DNA from 2 places in the Geminocystis sp. CENA526 genome. Region 2 is predicted to be linked to the other one. Evidence: riboswitches for the same ligand, from Rfam matches in the RefSeq annotation. Region 2 holds a riboswitch; the other holds the start of a gene.

Region 1 (9,570 bases), on a different contig from region 2:
ATGTAATTTTGGCAATAATTTTTTTGCTCACAGGAATTAAGCATTTTTCTCTAAAGTCAAACAGGGGAAAAATTCCCCCATTAGTCTGAAAATAACGATAAAAATTTCTACTCCGACATCAAAACTTGTTCAATGCGTTGTAAAGCCCAATCAATTTCAGAGCGAGAAATAACTAAAGGTGGTGCAAAACGAATAATATTTTCTCTGGTTTCTTTGGCTAAAATACCCAATCCCATTAAGGCTTTACAAAAACGTCGAGCGCCCCCTGCACTGGGTTTTAACTCCAATCCAATCAATAAACCTCTGCCTCGAACTTCCTGAATATAAGGGCTAGGAATAGTTTGTAATTGAGAAAGAAAATAAGCCCCTAATTGTGAAGCTCGTTCAGGTAAATTTTCCTCAATAATAACATCTAAAGCGGCGATTCCCACCGCAGCAGCTAAAGGATTCCCCCCAAATGTGCTACCATGATCGCCGGGGTTAAAAACATCCATAACTTCGTGGGTACTAATAAAAGCTGAGATAGGATAAAATCCTCCTGATAAGGCTTTACCGATCGTGATACCATCGGGTTTCACTCCTTCATGTTCAAAAGCAAACATTTTCCCCGTGCGTCCTAATCCTGTCTGAATTTCGTCGAATACCAATAAAACATTATTTTTGCGACAAATAGATTCTATTTCTTGCAAATAACCCACAGGGGGGATAATAATTCCTCCTTCTCCTTGAATCGGTTCGAGGAAAAAAGCCGCAGTATTGGGAGTAATAGCGGATTTTAGAGCTTTTGCATCTCCATAGGGTATTGTCTTAAATCCGGGGGTGAAGGGTGCAAAACCTGATTGATATTGTTCTTCGGTGGAAAAGCTGACTAAACTAATAGTACGTCCGGCAAAATTATTATTACAAACAATAATTTCTGCTTGGTTATGGGATACTCCTTTGACGGTGTAAGCCCATTTTCTAATGGCTTTAATGGCGGTTTCTACTGCTTCAGCCCCAGAATTCATAGGCAATACTTTAGGTAAACCCGAAATATGACAGATTTTTTGGTAAAATTTTCCTAATTGGTCATTATGAAAGGCACGAGAAGTTAAAGTTACCTTACTAGCTTGTTCTACTAATGCCTGATAGATGAGGGGATGACAATGTCCTTGATTTAAGGCAGAATAAGCACTTAAACAGTCAAGATATTTATTGCCTTCTACATCCCAAACCCATGCACCTTGCCCTTTATTGATTACGACTTCAAGGGGATGGTAGTTGTCTGCACCGTAATCATTTTCTAGTTTAATGTAGTCTTGACTATTGAAAACTTTGTTTTTGTTGAGGTTGCGGTTTTCGATTGTTTGCATTGTTTTTTCCTAAATTTTACCCATTGACTGATATTACAAATCCATTCAGCATCAAAATTTTTCAGGGGAAAGCATCCTTTAAATATGACAATTAAGGATGTTTTATGATATTTTCTTTAGCTTAAATATAGCTTGTAAAACCAGTCACCCATTCTACTTGGGTGTAAAATTTAGGAAAAATAGTGATGATTGAGCTTAATCTCTGTAGCATTGATAAGTTTAACTAATGTTGATTATTGTAACCTATTAACGGAAGCCATGATTAAAATGACTTTTTTTAGGAAGAATTACAGAGATATGTTAACTACCCTCAAAAATATCACAGAGAGTAGATGATAATGATAGTGAGAGAAATGTTTGATATATCATCTGTGCCTCGCAGATAAATAAAATAACATGGTTGAGTATCGGTGGGCATTCTGACTAATGAGACTTTGCTCAATCACAGTTGCGGGACAGCGTCGGATTTTAACCGAACTTTCCCCCTTACGTTCAATGGAAGTGACCCATCAAAACCGATGACTTAAGTTATATCAGAGTTTATGTAATTTTGGCAATAATTTTTAAGTGTTCTGAATTAGCAAAATTATTGAATCAAAGCGGCAATTAAATCTCCATATTCTTCCGCCATACCTAAAGTACCAGATAAGCGTATTGTTTGGACATTATTCAATTTAGAGATAGCTTCCATTGTCTTGAGGGAGTAAGGAGGAGAATTTTCGCCGATAATGTTGAAAATTGGTTGTTTTATCTCAGAAATTAGATTTAAAAACTCCTCACGACTATCGAGGGGATCAATTTCTCCTGTTACAAAAGCTACAGAGCCAAATCTTGCTCCTTTTTGTTGAGTGATTTGTCGTTTACGGTTAATAAATTCAGGGGTTAATTGGCTTTCATTGACGAAAACGTGACGACGATACATAAAACGCAAGAAAGCTGGAGTTGTATTGAGATAGTAAAGGAATTGTCCGAGAATGGGGGTATTAATAAGATTTTTGACGAATTTTCTCACATTATCATTAACACCCATAACTTTTAAAGGTCCTTGAGCTGTGGGAGCGATTAAAATTATTTTAGCCACTAAATCAGGGTTATTTTTAGCTAATGTTAAAGCATATCCTGCACTATGTCCTGCGGTGACAATTATTATTGGTTCAGAAAAATAATGGTTAACAAAATCTGTTAATAATTGTTGATAAATGTTGGGTTGATAATCAATTTTAGGTCGATCAGACTCCCCAAAACCAAGCCAGTCAAAGACGGTAACTTGATATTGAGAAGCTAAAAACTCCGCAATGGCGTTCATTTCGCTACGGGAAGAAACAGTACTAAATGATGGTAATAATAGTATCGCTTTTCCTTTTCCTAGAGTTTCAAAACTGATTTTAAATGCGGATTGTTCGTAATTCCAAATAAATTTATCTATTTTTTTATCAATATTTGCAGTAATAGAAATCATGTTTTTTCCTAAATTTTAAAATGTTAAAGATACGGTATTAAAAAAGCAACTTCTCGCCCCAGTATGACAAGCAATATTTCCTACTTGCTCAATTTTGAGTAATAAAGTGTCACCATCACAATCATAAAATATAGAATTAACTTTTTGAATATGACCTGATGTTGCTCCTTTATGCCACAACTCCTGACGAGAGCGACTCCAATAGTGGGCTTCTTTAGTTAATAATGTTTGTTTAATGGATTCTTTATTCATCCAAGCCATCATTAAGATTGTACCGTCTTGATGGTCTTGAGCGATAGCTGGAATTAATCCTTGTTCATTAAACTTTAATATTTCTATCCAAAGATAATTTTGATTGAGTAAGTTATTCATAATTTAAAAAGGTAAATTTGCTAAAGAAAATGATTTTTTATTGTTCATTTCTACTAAACAATTATTCAATGGCTCTATAATATTTTCTTGTGCTAAATTACGCCCAATAAATACTAATTGATTTTTGGGTTTTTCTGTCCATTCATCGGCTTGTAATTCATAACGAGGACCACTTAATTGAAAAATATGTCTTAATTCGCTAACATCAAACCACATGATTCCTTTTGCTCTAAATACTTCTCTAGGCATTATATTTATTAAAAAATCTTCAAATTTATCTAAATCAAAAGGTCGATCGCTTATAAAAGAAACGTAATTAAAACCATCATTTTCGATGTGATGACTATAGTTTTTGTGATTGCATTGAAAGTCTTTTATTTCTTGTTTATAACTACTATTTTTAGTTAAATTTATATCTAAAATTAAAGCTAAAGGAACTTTTCCGAATTGACTTTTTAAGATTCTTGCTCCTGCTTTTTCTTGTAAAATAAATGATTCTAAATCCTGCAATTTTTCTTCCTTTACAAGATCAATTTTATTGAAAATAACCAAATCTGCATAACGAATTTGATTTAATGCTGATTCGCTATCAAAATGTTTTTCAGTGAAGGTTTCTGTATCAACTAAAGTAATAATAGAATCAATGCGAGTTAAATACTTTAATTCTGTACCTAAAAAAGTGAGAATAATCGGAAGTGGATCAGCTAATCCTGTAGTTTCAATAATTAGATAATCTATCTTATCTTCCCTTTCTAAAATTTGATAAACTGTATCAATTAAATTATCATTAATGGTGCAACAAATACAGCCATTTCCTAATTCAACCATATCTTGATCAATGGAAATTAATAACTGAGAATCGATATTAATATCCCCAAATTCATTTACTAAAACTGCTACTTTTAATCCTTCATTATTAAGTAAAATATGATTAAGTAAAGTCGTTTTTCCACTTCCTAAAAAACCTGTAATTATAGTTACAGGCATCCCAGCTTTAGGAATAATTGGCAACGCATCGGATAAACTCATGGTTAACATTTTCATAGTTAATAAGTTCCTTATTTTAGTTTTATAGTAAGCCTTTTAAGGCTTTATTTGATAAAAGCTAAAGCCCTCACTACAAACTTTTTTTTTACATTACACAGTTTTCTAAAAGTAATTTTAATTCATCAATTTTAAGATGTTGTCCAATAAAAACTAATTCTGTTTTTGGTTGTTTTTTCCAATGTTCATCAATGATACTAAAACGTTTCCCACTAAGATGAAAGATATGTTTAAATTCGCTATCTTTAAACCATAAAAAACCCTTCGCTCTAAATACTTCTATGGGTAATTGATTATCTAAAAAATACTGAAATTTTCTAATACTTAAGGGTTTATCACTGGTAAAAGAAACTGACACAAAACCATCATTATCTAGGTGATGAGAATGATCATGTTTATGATCATGACGATCGAGCTTATGATGTTTATGTTCTTCTTTATTAGGCTGAAAATAAAGATCAGATTCAAATAAACCAACACTTAAAATTAAAGGTAAAGATACTTTAGCATTCGTTGTTTTTAAGATTCTAACATCTTCTTTAATTTCATTAATTTTTTGTTCGATGTCATCAATTTTACCAGAATCAACTAAATCGGTTTTATTAAGTAAAACTACGTCAGCATGAGCAAATTGACTAAAAGCCGCCTCGCTATTTTCAAATTTATCTAAGCTAAAATTTTCACAATCGGCTAAAGTAATAATGGAATCTAATCGAGTTTTATCTTTTAAATTTGTGCCTAAAAAAGTTAATGCCACAGGAAAAGGATCAGCAATTCCTGTAGTTTCTACGATTAAATAATCTATCTGTTTTTGACGTTCTAAAATTTTATCAATAGCGGTGACTAAATCTTCATTAATTGTACAGCAAATACAACCATTATTTAATTCTATGATATTATCTTCTGTGGAAATAATTAAGTCATTATCAATGCCAATTTCTCCAAATTCATTAACTAATACTGCTGTTTTTAAGCCCTCTTGCTGAGTTAAAATATGATTTAATAAAGTAGTTTTGCCACTACCTAAAAATCCTGTAATAATAGTAACTGGTATTCTTTCATGGGATAGTAAAACTGTTTGAGTCATGATATTTTTATTATTTAAGTATTGGTTAGGAATATTTTTAGTTTGAAAAGATGGTTTTCTGCTCGATCGAGTTTGCTAATTTTTCTTTTAAATTAGAGATAGTTATTGATCCTAAATCTCCTAGTTGACGAGTTCTAATACTTAAAGTTTTTTCCTCTAATTCTCGATTTCCTAAAATAGCTAAAACGGGAATTTTTTCTAATTCTGCTATACGAATTTGTTTCCCTAATCTCTCTCCGCTTTTATCAATTTCTACTCGATAACCTGCTTGTTTTAAGTCTTGAAAAATTTCCTGAGTATAATCTAACAATTCATTATTTACAGGTAATAATTTTATTTGTACTGGTGCTAACCATAATGGAAAATCTCCTGCATAATTTTCGATTAAAATACCAAAAAATCTTTCTAATGAACCAAAAATTGCTCTATGAATCATAATTGGTCGTTGGCGTGTGCCGTCTTTAGCTACATACTCCATATCAAAACGATCGGGTAAATTGAAATCGACTTGAATTGTGGAACACTGCCAAGTTCTGCCGATGGCATCTTTGATTTTTAGGTCAATTTTAGGACCATAAAAAGCACCTCCCCCTTGATCTTCAATGTAATTCCACTGTTTTTTATGCAAAGCATGAATTAGTGCTTCCGTAGCTAAATCCCACACCTCATCACTACCAACAGATTTTTCTGGGCGAGTGGAAAGGTTAATTTCATAATCGGTAAAGCCAAAATCTGACAAAATTTTCTCAGTTAAGTTCAAAACTCCTAAAATTTCTTCGGCAATTTGTTCGGGTAAGCAAAAAATATGAGCGTCATCTTGGGTAAAACCTCTTACTCTCATTAAACCATGTAATACGCCTGATCGTTCATAACGATAAACCGTTCCTAATTCTGCCCACCGTAGGGGAAACTCCCGATAAGAGTGAAGTTCATTTTTATAGGTTAAAACGTGAAAAGGACAATTCATGGGTTTGATTTGATAGGCTTGTTGTTCAACATCCATAGAATCAAACATATTTTCTCGATAAAAGTCCCAATGCCCTGAAGTTTTCCATAAGTCCAAATTGGCGACATGGGGAGTATATAACAATTCATAACCGCCGTCTAAATGAGCTTTACGCCAATAATCTTCAATCAAGTAACGCATCATTGCACCTTTAGGATGCCAAAAAACTAAACCGCCTCCTGCGTCTTCCTGAATGCTAAATAGTTTCAGTTGTTGTCCTAATTTACGGTGATCCCGTTTTTGAGCTTCTTCTTTACGTTTTAGATATGTTTGTAATTCTGCTTCTGTACCCCACGCAGTGCCATAAATACGCTGTAATTGAGGTTTATGTTCATCACCTCGCCAATAAGCCCCTGCTAAACTTTCTAAGGTAAAGGCTTTGGGGTTAATTTCTCCCGTAAAGTTAACATGAGGCCCTGCACATAAATCCCACCAAGAGTTAAGGGGTTTTAATGGTGTTTGATCTGGGGGTTGATAGTCGGGAAAACCAATAAAATAACGGGTGATAGTTTCATTTTCGGGGATACTATTTAATATTTCTAATTTGTAATTTTCGCCTAATTCCCTGAGTTTTTCTTGAATTTCCGTTCTTTCGACTACTTCTTTGATAATTGGTAGGTTAGCTTTCATTATTTCTCGCATTTTCTCCTCTATTTTCCCTAAATCTTCAGGGGTAAAGGTTGAGGCTCGATCGAAATCATAATAAAATCCTGATTCTGTAGTAGGTCCAATAGTAACTTTAGTTTCAGGAAACAAACTTTGTACCGCCATCGCCATGACATGGGCGCAACTATGACGGATTTTTTCTAATGTTAAAGAATCTGTGACGATATTTTCCACCATGGGAATAGCAATCATAATCAACAAAAAAACGATAATGATTATCATTATATCAAATAAGCCACCTTTTCCTCTATGACACAAAAAAAATATAGAGCCTACACTGATTGTATAAAGCTCTATCGGGTTTGTTTTATGATTGTGGAAAAGAATGACCATTAAAAGATGCTAGTAAAAACTGAACCACCAATAATGCCTACTACACCAATTCCGATGAGAACGTTGGTGAAGAAACGACCAGCTTCAGGATTTAATCCTAATTCTTTGTCTTCGTTTCCTGCGGTGAAAAATAATGACCAAGCCTGATTACCGCTAATGGCTTCAAATTTATTAAAATCTGAGCGGAAAACCACGGGAGCGAATAAATCTTTGTTGTTGAAAATATCTAGATCAGCGTTCATATTTTTATCTGTTTAAAACTATTTTTTGTGTCTATTAATTGTAATTGTTAACTAAATTGACTTATAGATTCGTTAACCAACTGATTAAACCTTGACCTGTGAGAGCTTCAAAACCTAATAAAGAGATAAAACCCATCATGGCTAAACGACCATTTAATAACTCAGAATATTTGTTAAAACCGAATTGTTGACTTTCATCTACATACATTTTTGGTTCGATCGCATAGTTATTAAAACGACCTTGTTCTTCGACGACGTATTTTTGGAATGATGACATGATTTTTTTGTTTTATTTTTTATCTGTATGTAAACAATATTAACGTTATGTAAAGTTTTATGACAATGACTTGACACGAAAAAAAGGTAGTGATACCCGAATGAACCTCAATTTGATGTGGATAAGCTAAGGGAATTATGATGTAAGTCTAATTTATTCATAACCTGATAACTCTTGATTTTGAGTTCGATCGAACCCTTTTTTAGAGTTAAAATAACATCATCAGTAATGCAAAAACGGAAATTATGATTGCCACCATCGAAAAAACCAAAACCATCACCTTAGAAGAATTTTTGCAACAACCCGAAACAAAACCCGCCCAAGAATTTATTAATGGAGTTATTACTCCTAAGCCTATGCCACAAGGACAACACAGTACCATACAATCTGAATTAGTATCCGCAATTAATCAAATAACCAAAGCCTCTAAAATTGCTTATGCTTTCCCCGAATTGCGTTGCACTTCTAACAAGAGATCGATCGTGCCTGATGTAGCGGTGTTTGTGTGGGATAGAATACCCCGTACAGAAAAAGGAAGAATCGCCAATCGATTTGATGGGTTGCCTGATTGGAGTATTGAAATTTTATCACCAGATCAAAGTTTAATGAAAGTATTAGATAATTTACTTTTTTGTTCTCAAAATGGAACTAATTTAGGATGGTTAATTAATCCTGAAGATGAAACAATTTTAGTCGTTTTTAGTGATCAAAAAGTTAAAATTTTTCGTGATGATAATACTCTACCAGTCTTAGATAAAATAGAACTAAATCTAACAGTTAACGATATTTTTAATTGGCTTAATATTTAGTTTTAGTAAAAAAAATTTCTCCACAACTCCAAAATAACAAAATATCATTGTTGTCTCGTAAGTCCTATACTATAATAATGATAATCATTTTTATATTTAGACAAAGGACAATCTATGATAACGAAAGAGAAAGATTTAGTGCCCGTAACGGTTTTAACGGGTTATTTAGGGGCGGGTAAAACCACTTTACTTAATCATATCCTTACATACGAACATGGCAAAAAAGTAGCCGTAATCGTTAATGAATTTGGAGAGGTGGGCATTGATAATCAGCTAGTGATAAGTGCCGATGAGGAAATTTTTGAAATGAATAACGGTTGTATTTGTTGCACCGTTAGAGGTGATTTAATGCGTATTATCGGTAACTTGATGAAAAGACGTAATAAATTTGATCACCTTGTCATTGAAACCACTGGTTTAGCCGATCCAGCTCCGGTAATACAAACTTTCTTCATTGATGAAGATATGAAATCAAAGTTACTTTTAGATGCGGTGGTTACGGTGGTGGATACAAAGCATATTCATCAACATTGGAGTGCAGATGAAGCTCAAGAGCAAATTGCTTTTGCTGATGTGATTTTACTCAATAAAACTGATTTAGTTACTTCTGAGGAGTTAGAGAATTTAGAAAAACGCATCCGTAGTATGAACGCTATGGCGAAAATTTATCGCACTCAAAATGCTGAGATTGAAATGAATCAATTGTTAGGCATTAGATCATTTGATCTGGAAAAAGCCTTAGAAATCGATCCTAATTTTTTGGGAGAAGAAGCCCACGAACACGATGAATCGGTGTATTCTATTGCTATGGTGGAATTTCAGCCTTTGAATTTAGAAAAATTACAAGATTGGATTGGGGATTTACTGCGTAATCGAGGCACAGATATTTTCCGCATGAAGGGTATTTTAAATATTGCTAACAT
Region 2 (11,303 bases):
AATTTAATTCCCGTAGTCGTCAATGGTGCGGGGGGAAAAATGGGCAAAGAAGTCATCAAAGCCGTAGCATCTTCTCAGGATATGATGTTAGTGGGTGCAGTAGATCAAAATCCTGCTTTATTAGGGCAAGATGTCGGATTGGTGGCAGGATGTGGAGAGTTAGAAATTCCTATTCTTAACGATTTGCAAAGTGTCTTGGTTTTAGCTACTCAACAAAAAATTCAAGGGGTAATGGTGGATTTTACTCACCCCGATAGCGTTTATGAAAATGTCCGTAGTTCGATCGCCTACGGAGTTCGTCCTGTAGTTGGTACAACTGGACTATCCCCCGAACAAATCAAAGATTTAGCCGATTTTGCGGAAAAAGCTAGTACTGGAGTATTGATTATTCCCAATTTTTCCATTGGTATTGTGTTAATGCAACAGGCGGCGATTCAGGCGGCACAATATTTTGATCATGTAGAAATTATTGAATTACATCATAATCAAAAAGCCGATGCACCTAGTGGCACAGCTATTAAAACCGCCGAGATGCTATCGGATTTGGGCAAAAGCTATAACCCTCAATTAGTCAAGGAAACTGAAAATTTAGCAGGGGCAAGGGGTAGTATTTGCGGTGATAATATTAGAATCCACAGTGTCAGACTACCCGGATTAATTGCCCATCAAGAGGTGATTTTTGGTGCAACTGGACAAATTTACACCCTCCGCCATGATACCAGCGATCGATCGTGTTATATGCCGGGGGTGTTGCTGTCTATCCGTAAAATTGTGGAATTAAAATCCCTTGTTTACGGTTTAGAAAAAATTTTGTAACCATCTCGTAAAACAGGCATCTTGCCTGTTACTTTGATCTTGCCTGTTAATTTTGTTCAGGAAATAATCTTGTACCAATCACCATTTCTGGAGTATTTCCATTGCTGTCGGAGCGTAATTCGTGGATATTGCGACTCATTTCCCTTGCTTGATGGTAACTGTCGATGTCTCCTTGCTCAAAATACAGTAAAGCTGCCTTTCTCAAGTCATCTACCGCTCTTTGTTTTAAACCAGTGTCTAAGTAAAGCACTCCTCTTTTATGGTAAGCTTTGGCAAAATCACGATCTTTTTTGATAGCTTCGGTGTAGTCTTCGATCGCACCGTTTTTGTTACCTAATTTTTCGTAACCGACTCCTCTTTGATAGAAGAAATCAGCAGAGTCAGGTTTAACCCTTAACCCTTGAGATAGGTTTTCTATCTCCTTAATATCGGTGACAACATTATTTAATTCTTGATGCTGTAAATCAATACGCTGAATTTCCTTAGCAATATGTTCTTTTTGTTGCTCTAAATTAGTGATTAAAGACTGCTGTAATTTTTCAATATTTGTGCCTAAATCCCCTTTATTTTGAACTATTTTTTCAGTCAATTCTTGATGATTTTTGTCTAATGTTTGCATTAAATCATTAATAGTTTGTTCCTGTTTATTATAGGCTTCTACTAAGCTATCATTTAACTGTTTTCGACTGAGAAAATTACAACCCACTCCTACGGCTAAAAGAGGAGCAGAAATTAAGCCAACATTTTGAGTTGTAATGGCAAAGACAATCCCAACAATCGCCCCTACACCTGACACGGCAACGCCTACAACGCCCATTGTATCTTGTTGTTTATCCATAACTAAAATTTATTTCTCCCAATAAAGTTGTTTTAAAATTTTGTTTAATCTGAGCAAAAATATCAGAAAAATATGATATTGATCGTTTTGCTTTTTCTATACTAAAACAGCACAATTAAGCTCAAAAATAGGTAAAGCTAATTTTGCTTCTTCGGGGGTTAAAAAATCGGGAATAACATTGAGTAACACTTCATAGGTGTCAATATTATCATCCTCAAAATTATAAGCACGGGAAATAGTTTGAAACCACAGCAACATATTCGTGCGCAATCTCTCCATGTCATCGAAAAGTAACGCCGCCGCACAATAACGCACTAAATCGATTAAATCCCGTTTACAAGTGACATAATAATCTTTAAATTCGGGATTACGTTTTTGTTTGCCTACCCTTACCGCTTCAATAATAGCATCGGCATTATCTCTGATTTTAGTATAAGCACTCTGTCTGATTTCGTGGGATTCTAAATAATCCTCTAAAAATCTTAACTCGTAATCTTGGGCATAACGTCCATCGGCTTCTAAAGTTAAATCGGCAAATTGTTTTAACATTTTGATCAATCCTTGTATAATATGTGGAATAAAAAATTAAATGGCATCGCTAGTATTAGCTAAATATTTGGATACTTCTCCTTTGGTATTCTCTAATTGACTAATCATCGATCGAGTAATCAACTTTCCTTCTTGTACTAAAATTTTCCCTGATATGGGGTGCAAGATATTTTGTTGCGCTCTCCTACCAATCAACGCCTCAACATCCTCAATCTCACTTAAATACATCCCCGCAGGTAACTCTACTACTACTCCTTCCCCAATTACCCTAGCTTGACAAGCTAAACGAGAATTAAGTTTACAAGTGGTAATTACTTCCAAAGTTCTTTTTTCCCTACGATTCAGGGGGGATAAACTCTCCATGCCTTCTTTAACGTAAATATGGCAAGTTGAACACATTCCCCTACCGCCACACTCCTGCATGACGTTAAGTTGATTTTTTAATAATCCCGACAAAAGATTATCGTTGGTTTTAATGCTGGTTTCTGTACCAAGAGGATCGAGTTTGATGATTTTAGCCACTATCTTATTTACCTAATATATTCAATACTTTAATTTTAGATTAGCTAGAGTGTTCTGGAAAATAAAAGATAGCCATGATTAATAATCCTTGATTTAAGAATTGGAATCACTTAAAATTCGATCGAGAATAGTATCATGATCATGACCTTCTTCCGAAAAAGTTTTCGCTAACTCCACTCTTTGCTTCAAGCCAATAATAAAACAGTTATCAGAAGCCCCCATAGACTCACAACTGGTTTGAACACAATCAAGTTCTTCTCCTGTTAACTGACTAAAGAAAGCACTTAAAATACCCGCTTCGGGCTGACAAGCAAAACCCTTATTTTGAGGAGCGGCTTGGGCAAAAGGAGAATTAGTGGTACTAGCCACAATAAAACCTTGACTATAATAATCAAAACTAAACTCAATTACTCCCCAACCGTGGGTTTTCCAACACTGTTTCAAACAACTTAAAAACTGTGCCATTTCCATTTGGGCTAGAGGCATTTCATAATATTCACTAACCTCTTGCAAAAAACGGCGGTAAAAACTTTTGCCCCACCAACGACCACAGTTATAAAGAACTACTCCTGTAGCTTGTCCAATTTCTTCGTCTAAACCTGCATAAACCCCTTGTAAAAAAACTTCGGGTAAAGCAATCAATCTTGAGCCTAAACGGGTTTCGAGTAATCCTAACTCAAAATCTCCTTGTACATAAGCCTCTGGAGTAAAATAATTACCTTTGAGGGCTTTGTCTTGAACTAAATCTGCAATAGAAATCATATTGTTTACCTTATTGGTTAATTATTGTGAGTTAAGCATTTAACACAGGTACATTACTTAAATAATCGTTTGCCTGACTTAAAAATGGTTGAAGATGTTGTAACCCTTCTTCTGCAAGAACTTGACCTAAACTCACTATTAACAGAGAATAGGTAGCAGGAAAAAGAGATTGAGATTCATGGGCTTGAACTATATCCGTCAACCATTCCAACAGACGATGTTGTAAAAATTCAGGATTGTTTAACAACATAGCCATACCGCAATAACGGGTAATCAATATCCAATGACGGATAACGTTTTCGATTTTTTTAGTATCTTCTTGGGGAAATTGCTTCACAGCTTTATCAGCAACTTCCTGAAAAATACTAATTTCTTCATCTCTCAATATTTTGTAAGCGTTTAATCTATCTTTGAGGGTAGAAACCTCTTGATTGAGTTTATACAAATTATCAGCTTGTAAATATTGATGTTCAGCTTCGTGAATTAATGCTTGTAATTCTGGGTACATAATTTTTAAAGTAAATCCGATAAATCGTTAACATTTAAAGGTTTAACCGCCGATGCAAAAGTGTTAGACGGAGAAACTTGGGGTAAAGATGCGATCGAGGCTTTTTTATAAGTTAATTGCCCTGACCATGGCATTTTGTGGAAAAATTGTTCTACAGATAGAGTCAAAGAATAATGAGGTTCAACAGACGTAGGAATTAAATCGTCTGAAGTATCAACCCTTACGGTTTTAGTTTTTACAATCCCTTGCCAATTATGGGAAGCAAAAAAATCCTGTACCGTTAAATTAAAACGAGGAGTAAAAACATCTTCCACTACTTGTACTTGAGTATCCGAAGGAGATTCTTCGGGAAGGGAAACTAATTTTAAACCTTGCCAATTAGCCTGTTGAAAAAACTGCTCGACACTAAAAGTTTGTGAAGGAATCATTTTAGATATTCTCCATTAACGAGTTTTTTCTGAATATCTTTTGCCCCTGCCCCTTCATTTTGCCAGAATGTAGCCGCATCGATGCGATCTTGTTTTCCCAACAAAAATTTACAATAGGTTTCACCCATAGAGTAACATTGAATCTCAATGCAATTAAGTTTTTTGTTAATAAAACGACTAAAGAAACCAGCCATTAAACCTGCGTAAATATGGCATACGGGTTTACCCACATCTCCTAAAGTACGAGCAACGGCGGAGTCAAAAATATTAACGAACATGAAACCGTTTTTTTGTTCACTCAAGTCCACATCCCAGTTACCCCACCCCTGAGTAGTAAAGGGCCACCACCAAGCCTCAAGGACGTATAATAAGTTCATATCATGGGCATTTTTGGGATATTCATACTCTTTTTGAAACCATTGTTCAAAAAATTCAGCGTCTCGAACCCCCCATTCTCTGCCGATATTGTACATAACTACACTAGAAGCAGAGCCAACTTCTTCTTCTAACCCTTCGATTAAGCCCACGATAAAATCTTCTGTCACTAAGATATTGCGAGATTCATTCCAATCGGTAATATCACCTTTTGCAGTGTCAAAATGAAAGAAATCTTCTAATGTGTAATGATCATGTTTTTTAGGATACTTGTTTTTCCAAAGATTTTGGGAAATTTTTTCCACAGTACGACTTGGTTTTGTAGGTGTGAAAGTCATCTAGTTTATTATCCTCTCAAGTATATTATTAGGTGAATTAATTATTGATTAAAGTTATTCCTTTTTATTGTTTCTGTCTTTATTGTAACCAGTTTCTCCTTTTTGAATCTTATTTCTTAAACATTTCTATACAATTTAATCCTTAACAATTATTCATAGTTAAAAATACCTAATTTCAGAATATAAGCTAATGTCAGGATAACTATAGCAATCCTAAGTGATTCGTAGCAAAAGAGGCATTACAAATTTAAAGGCAAGGGGCTTAAGCCCCTTGTTACATAAACAGTATAAAATTATTTTCTATTTTTTGATATTTCACAACCTATTTAGGACTGCTATATTGATGGATATTGACTGTTACCTTTTGTCTATCTTCATTACTAAGACAATGAAACAATCAGCCTAATTTTGATTTTTGCGATCAAGGCATGAGATCACTTTATTATTTTACTCGATCGAGCTTATTTTATGTTACTCTATGGTGATACCTATATAATTAATCATTATGGAAAAACTGACACGAGATATTTTAGGGCAAACTTTTCACGCCACCGTTGATACAAAAAAAACTACAGGAAAAATACTTGCGATCGCCAATTTTGTTGATAAGCAACAAGTATGTATTCAAGTGACAGAAGGAAAAAATGGTATTTGGATTCCTACTTTAGATTTAGGAAATGTCTTTACAATTTCAGAAACAAAATCTCTAATCAAAGAGAAAAAAGTTGATGAAAAATATCAACCTGTTGAAAAAATAGGGAAAAAAGAGAGAATTACTATTACAGAGAAAAAAGAAGAAGAATTTATTTTATTAGCTGAAGAAAATGCTAAGGAAGATTTAGATTTACAACCGGCTTTTTATGATGATTTATTAAACAAAATAAATAATAAAGTTAGTAAAGATATTGAAGTTATTAATCAAAATATCGAAGATGCTCAACAATTTATTAATAAACTAACAAAAGATTTTCAAGACTTAGGGAAAAATCATTTAAAATTTTTAAATGATTACTTAAATACTGTACTTTCCCACATCAAAAATTTAGTGGAACAAATCTCACAAACTATTCAAAATATTTGGGCTGAAAGTCTGCGAGAATCTATTGCCTTGATTATGAGAGATTCTTCATTATATTTTAATAGTGCAAAAAGAAAAATCAATTATTTGAAAAAAACTTATCCCCAAGAAACTAATCGTCAACTAGCTGGAAGATTAACACATCATCTAACGATTATATCCTTAAAATCTAAATTATTCGGACATGATCTTAACACTTGGGAAACCCTAAAAAGTTTTTACATTGAATTAGAATTATTGGAAATTTCTAGTCTTTTAACTAAATTAATTTATGGCGTTGCTATTCTTCATGGTTTTGATAAATTAGAGATTATTGATATAGGAGAAATTATTGGAATTTTGGGTTTATGTTTAACTATTGATTCATTGAAAGAATTAGGCTTAGATTCATTAATACAATCTTTAAAATTGCATAATCCATTAGTGATGAATAATAAAATTGTTGAATCAACGGTTAAAATTACTTTTAATGCAGTCTCTAATATTGCCCTATTTCAAATGATTCGTTATGCTTCTTACTTATACTATGATGTAAAAACTAATGACTTAGAAAATCCTCTTACTTCCGTTGAAGCATATCAAAAATTTACTCAACAAATACAAAGTTATTTAAACAAAACATTGAATCAAAAAGATAAATTACTGAAAATTGTCAAAAATATCGCACAAGTTGAGGAAAAAATCGAAGCCCTAGCTTAATGTTTAACGGTCAATTCTCATTAGTGATACAATGATCGATCGAACTGTGACAATGAAAGATTAAGTGATCAATAAAAAACTATTACCGGGGCTATATAACTTATTATCCTATCAGTCTTCATGGTTCAAAAGTGATTTTTTAGCAGGAATAACCGTAGCGGCTTATTTAATCCCTCAATGTATGGCTTATGGAGAATTGGCAGGAGCGCCTCCCATAGTGGGATTATGGGGCATTTTGCCTTCTATCGTTATTTATAGCCTCTTTGGTACATCTTTGCAAATGTCCGTAGGTCCAGAGTCCACTACTGCTGTAATGACTGCGGTTGCGGTTGCTCCGTTAATAGCCCAAGGGGATGTGAGTTATGCTAGTGCGAGTGGTTTACTGGCTTTGATGGTAGGTGTAATCTGTGTATTAGCTTATTTTGCCAGACTAGGATTTTTGGCAGATTTACTGTCTAAGCCGATTTTGGTGGGTTATATGGCGGGAGTTGCTATTACGATGATTACAGGGCAATTAGGGAAAATTAGCGGTATTAAAATCAATTCTGATGAGGTTTTTAAGCAAATAGGACAGTTTTTGACTAATTTTGACGAAATTCATTATCCTACTCTCATTCTCGCTCTTTTTATCTTAATCTTTTTATTAGTTGCTCAACGTTTTTTTCCTCGCTTACCTATTCCTTTAATCGGAGTTTTGTTAGCAACGGCGATTGTTGATATTCTTGATCTCGATCGAATGGGGGTTGCTATTATTGGAGAAATACCCGCAGGATTCCCTCAATATTCTTTTCCTACCATACCTTTACATCATTTCAGTTATTTAATTTCTTCTGCTGTTGGCATTTCGATCGTGGCGTATTCTGATAATGTGTTAACAGCAAGAATTTTTGGATTGAAAAATGGTTATAAAATAGAAGCAAATCAAGAATTATTAGCCTTGGGAATGTGTAACGCCGTGGCAGGATTAAGCCAAGGATTTCCCATTAGTAGTAGTGGAAGTCGCACAGCGATTGGTGATTCTTTGGGTAGCAAAACCCAAGTTTATTCCCTCGTAATTTTTGTTGTCGTCATCTTAGTCTTACTTTTTTTTCGCCCCTTATTGATGTTATTTCCTAACGCCGCCTTGGGCGCTATTGTTATCTATGCAGCGATTCGTTTGATTGATATACCCGAATTTATCCGTCTTTATAACTTTCGACTGAGTGAATTTCGTCTCGCTATTATTACCTTTTTTGGAGTATTAGCCACAGGAATTTTTATGGGAGTTGGTATCGCTGTGGGCTTATCGGTGTTAGATTTATTTGCTAGGGTAGCGCGTCCCCATGATGCTATATTAGGCAAAATCCCCAACTTGGCTGGATTCCATGATATTGATGATTGGGAAGGAGGAAAAACCATCCCCGGATTGGTTATCTATCGTTATGATGCACCTCTTTGTTTTGCCAATGCAGAAGATTTTAAACAACGAGTAATGAAAGCCATTGAAATGGAAACTACTCCCGTTGAGTGGTTAATTCTCAATACCGAAGCCATTGTGGAAATCGATATTACGGCTATCGATATGTTAGAAGAATTAAGACTAGAATTAGCCTCTAATCACATTACTTTAGGTATGGCACGAGTCAAACAAGATTTATATATCCACCTCAAAAAGTCTGGTTTAGTCGATCGAATGGGATTAGGATATATTTATCCTACTCTTCACACGGCTATTGAAGGCTTTGAGAAAAGAGATGAGAAGTAATCACTGTTACTCTCTTCATCCAAAGACTTTTTCAGAAAACCGTAAATTATGATATAGTCATAATCTCAGTATCGGTTCTTACGAGAAACCTTTGTAAGAGGAAACAGGGAAAGAATAGTGAAAATCTATCGCTGTCCCGCAACTGTAATTGAAAAGCTATTTTTCATAAGTCAGAATACCTGCCGAAACAAAAAATCAGTATTAATCTGCGAGGTACAGTGTGAATACAAAGTGGAAAAAGTTTATTTGGCTAGGATTAATAGCCAGTTTCAGTGGCTTTATTGTTATTTTTGGGGCAACTCCTGCTTATGCCATGCACATTGCAGAGGGTTTTTTACCTGTTAAATGGGCAATTTTCTGGTGGGTTATAGTTATTCCCTTTTTAGTGGTTGGTTTTAAGTCTGTGTCTCGTATCACTAAGGATAACCCCGAATTAAAATTACTCTTGGCTTTATCCGGGGCGTTTGGTTTTGTTTTATCGGCTTTGAAAATCCCCTCAGTTACGGGTAGTAGCTCTCACCCTACAGGTACAGGATTAGGTGCTATTTTATTTGGTCCTTCGGTGATGGTAGTATTAGGGAGTTTAGTTTTATTTTTTCAAGCCGTATTATTAGCCCATGGCGGTTTAACTACTCTAGGCGCTAATATCTTTTCTATGGCGATCGTAGGTTCTTGGGTTGCATTTATAGTCTATAAGTTTTGCGTCAAAATTGGCAAACAAAAGTTAGGTATTTTTTTAGGCGCATCCCTCGGCAATTTAGCTACTTATCTGGTGACTTCGGTGCAACTTTCGATCGTATTTCCTTCCGCCGATGGTGGTGTTATGGCTTCATTTATCAAATTTGCAGGAATTTTTGCTATTACTCAAATACCCTTAGCGATTAGTGAAGGATTTTTAACGGTATTGGTATGGAATTGGTTGCAATCTTACGCCGTGAATGAGTTACAAATGTTAAAACTATTGAAAACCCAAGAAGGATAAAGTATTAAAACTATGATAGAGAAACAAATAATCAAACCTAACAATGCGCAAGGGAATTGGTGGTTAATATTATCAGTCATCGTGTTGACAGTATCTCCTTTAATCTTTGTTAAGGGTGATTTTGAGGGTGCAGATGGACAAGCGGAGGAGTTAATCACAGAGATACAACCAGATTACGAGCCTTGGGTACAACCAATTATTGAACCTGCTAGTGGTGAAGTTGAAAGCCTGTTATTTGCTTCACAGGCGGCTTTAGGTGCGGGGGTTATCGGTTATGTTATTGGTTTATATAAGGGAAGAAAGAATTAAGAATTAAGAATTAAGAATTAAGAATTAAGAATGGAGAATGGAGAATGGCAAAAGATAACAATAATAAAGAATGTAGGGGTTTAATATATTAAACCCAACCCCACCAAAAAAATATAATTATTTCTCCCCCCTTCTCCCCCTTCTTATCTTCATCATTTTATAGTTCACTCAGGTAAAATTTAGTAAATAGGGGTTGTTACAGAATCAGCTTAAGTCAGTTAAACAAGTGTTTGTTATTCGTCAATATCAACGGTAGGTTTAAGATGACGATCGAACTCCAAACTAACTAAAATGCACTTGTATAGTCTATATGCACCATCAAATTGACTCTTTAGCCTATGGGAATAAATTACGATCGATCTTTCCCGAACATAAACTAATATTTGCCCTATCATTATTTATCTTAGGGTACTTAGCCCCTATGTATATTTCTATTCTCATCAGTGTTTGGTTGATATTATGGATAGTGGTTTATGCAGGGATTCCTTTTGTGACTTATAGTCAACTATTAGCTATTCCCTTCGGTTTTTGGTTAATCAGTTTACCAGCCTTAATTTTCGGTGTCAGTATTTCTTTATCTCATGTGCAACAAGATATAATTTTTAGTGTGCCGTTAGGTAACTTTTTCATTTATTTAAGTAGGCAAGGAATCACACAAGCTATAACGATTTTAGCTCGATCGTGGTGTCTAACATCTTGTATGTATTTCATTGTTTTAACTGTACCCCTAGGGGAAGTTATCGCCGTTTTGCAAAAATGCAAATGCCCTTCTTTGTTAACGGATTTATTAATATTAATGTATCGCTTTATTTTTTTACTAACAGCCACGGCATCGGAATTAATTACCGCTCAAAAATCCCGTTTTGGTTATATTAATTGGCGTAGAGGAATCTATAGTTTGAGTTTGGCGATCGCACAATTATTAAGACAAACCTTAGAAAATTATCGACAAATATCATTAGGCTTAAAATCGAGGGGATTTAAGGGCGAATTACGCACATGGCACTCTCGCCGTTATCAAAAAAACTGGCGTTATATTATAGAAGCCTTTGCAGGTTATAGTTTTTTATTAGTATTGACGATTAATCATTATTAACAGATAGGTTTAAACCCAATATTTATTAGAAATTTATATAAAAATCTAACAAATATCGTGTGCTTCGGCACTATCTAGCCGACCTTTCCATGAGGAAAGGGTTTTAAAGGCAATGTTAATCGCCCCATTCCAATCTCGTAACACTTTGTGACCACAATGAGGACATTTAAAGATTTTATTACTGCCTAATTTTTGATGAATTTCCCCACATTTAGAGCAGGTTTTGGAAGTATATTCTTCGGTTATTAAGTGAAGTCTT

The links. A riboswitch is a leader RNA that binds a small molecule or an ion and turns the genes downstream of it on or off. The one in region 2 is predicted to bind cobalamin.
Region 1: it holds a riboswitch for cobalamin, as region 2 does, so the genes downstream of both, rocD (ornithine--oxo-acid transaminase) here and ACN4EE_RS19395 (energy-coupling factor ABC transporter permease) in region 2, are expected to answer to the same signal.

What each region holds. Positions count from the first base shown of each region.
Region 1 covers NZ_JBLZFY010000005.1:16,990-26,559, forward strand. Annotated here, with positions in the region: gene rocD (ornithine--oxo-acid transaminase) at 108-1,352, opposite strand; cobalamin riboswitch at 1,745-1,887, opposite strand; gene ACN4EE_RS02790 (alpha/beta hydrolase) at 1,939-2,811, opposite strand; gene hisI (phosphoribosyl-AMP cyclohydrolase) at 2,827-3,183, opposite strand; gene ACN4EE_RS02800 (CobW family GTP-binding protein) at 3,187-4,227, opposite strand; gene ACN4EE_RS02805 (CobW family GTP-binding protein) at 4,316-5,314, opposite strand; gene thrS (threonine--tRNA ligase) at 5,352-7,178, opposite strand; gene ACN4EE_RS02815 (hypothetical protein) at 7,319-7,561, opposite strand; gene ACN4EE_RS02820 (chlorophyll a/b-binding protein) at 7,623-7,838, opposite strand; gene ACN4EE_RS02825 (Uma2 family endonuclease) at 8,084-8,647, shown strand; gene ACN4EE_RS02830 (CobW family GTP-binding protein) at 8,762-9,570, shown strand, end outside.
Region 2 covers NZ_JBLZFY010000108.1:1,513-12,815, forward strand. Annotated here, with positions in the region: gene dapB (4-hydroxy-tetrahydrodipicolinate reductase) at 1-816, shown strand, start outside; gene ACN4EE_RS19350 (tetratricopeptide repeat protein) at 863-1,654, opposite strand; gene ACN4EE_RS19355 (globin family protein) at 1,751-2,203, opposite strand; gene ACN4EE_RS19360 (2Fe-2S iron-sulfur cluster-binding protein) at 2,240-2,725, opposite strand; gene ACN4EE_RS19365 (V4R domain-containing protein) at 2,819-3,487, opposite strand; gene ACN4EE_RS19370 (globin family protein) at 3,519-3,995, opposite strand; gene ACN4EE_RS19375 (hypothetical protein) at 4,001-4,423, opposite strand; gene ACN4EE_RS19380 (V4R domain-containing protein) at 4,420-5,136, opposite strand; gene ACN4EE_RS19385 (hypothetical protein) at 5,642-6,913, shown strand; gene ACN4EE_RS19390 (solute carrier family 26 protein) at 6,978-8,657, shown strand; cobalamin riboswitch at 8,713-8,858, shown strand; gene ACN4EE_RS19395 (energy-coupling factor ABC transporter permease) at 8,878-9,639, shown strand; gene ACN4EE_RS19400 (energy-coupling factor ABC transporter substrate-binding protein) at 9,652-9,948, shown strand; gene cbiQ (cobalt ECF transporter T component CbiQ) at 10,259-11,044, shown strand; partial or broken gene ACN4EE_RS19410 (zinc ribbon domain-containing protein) at 11,090-11,303, opposite strand, start outside.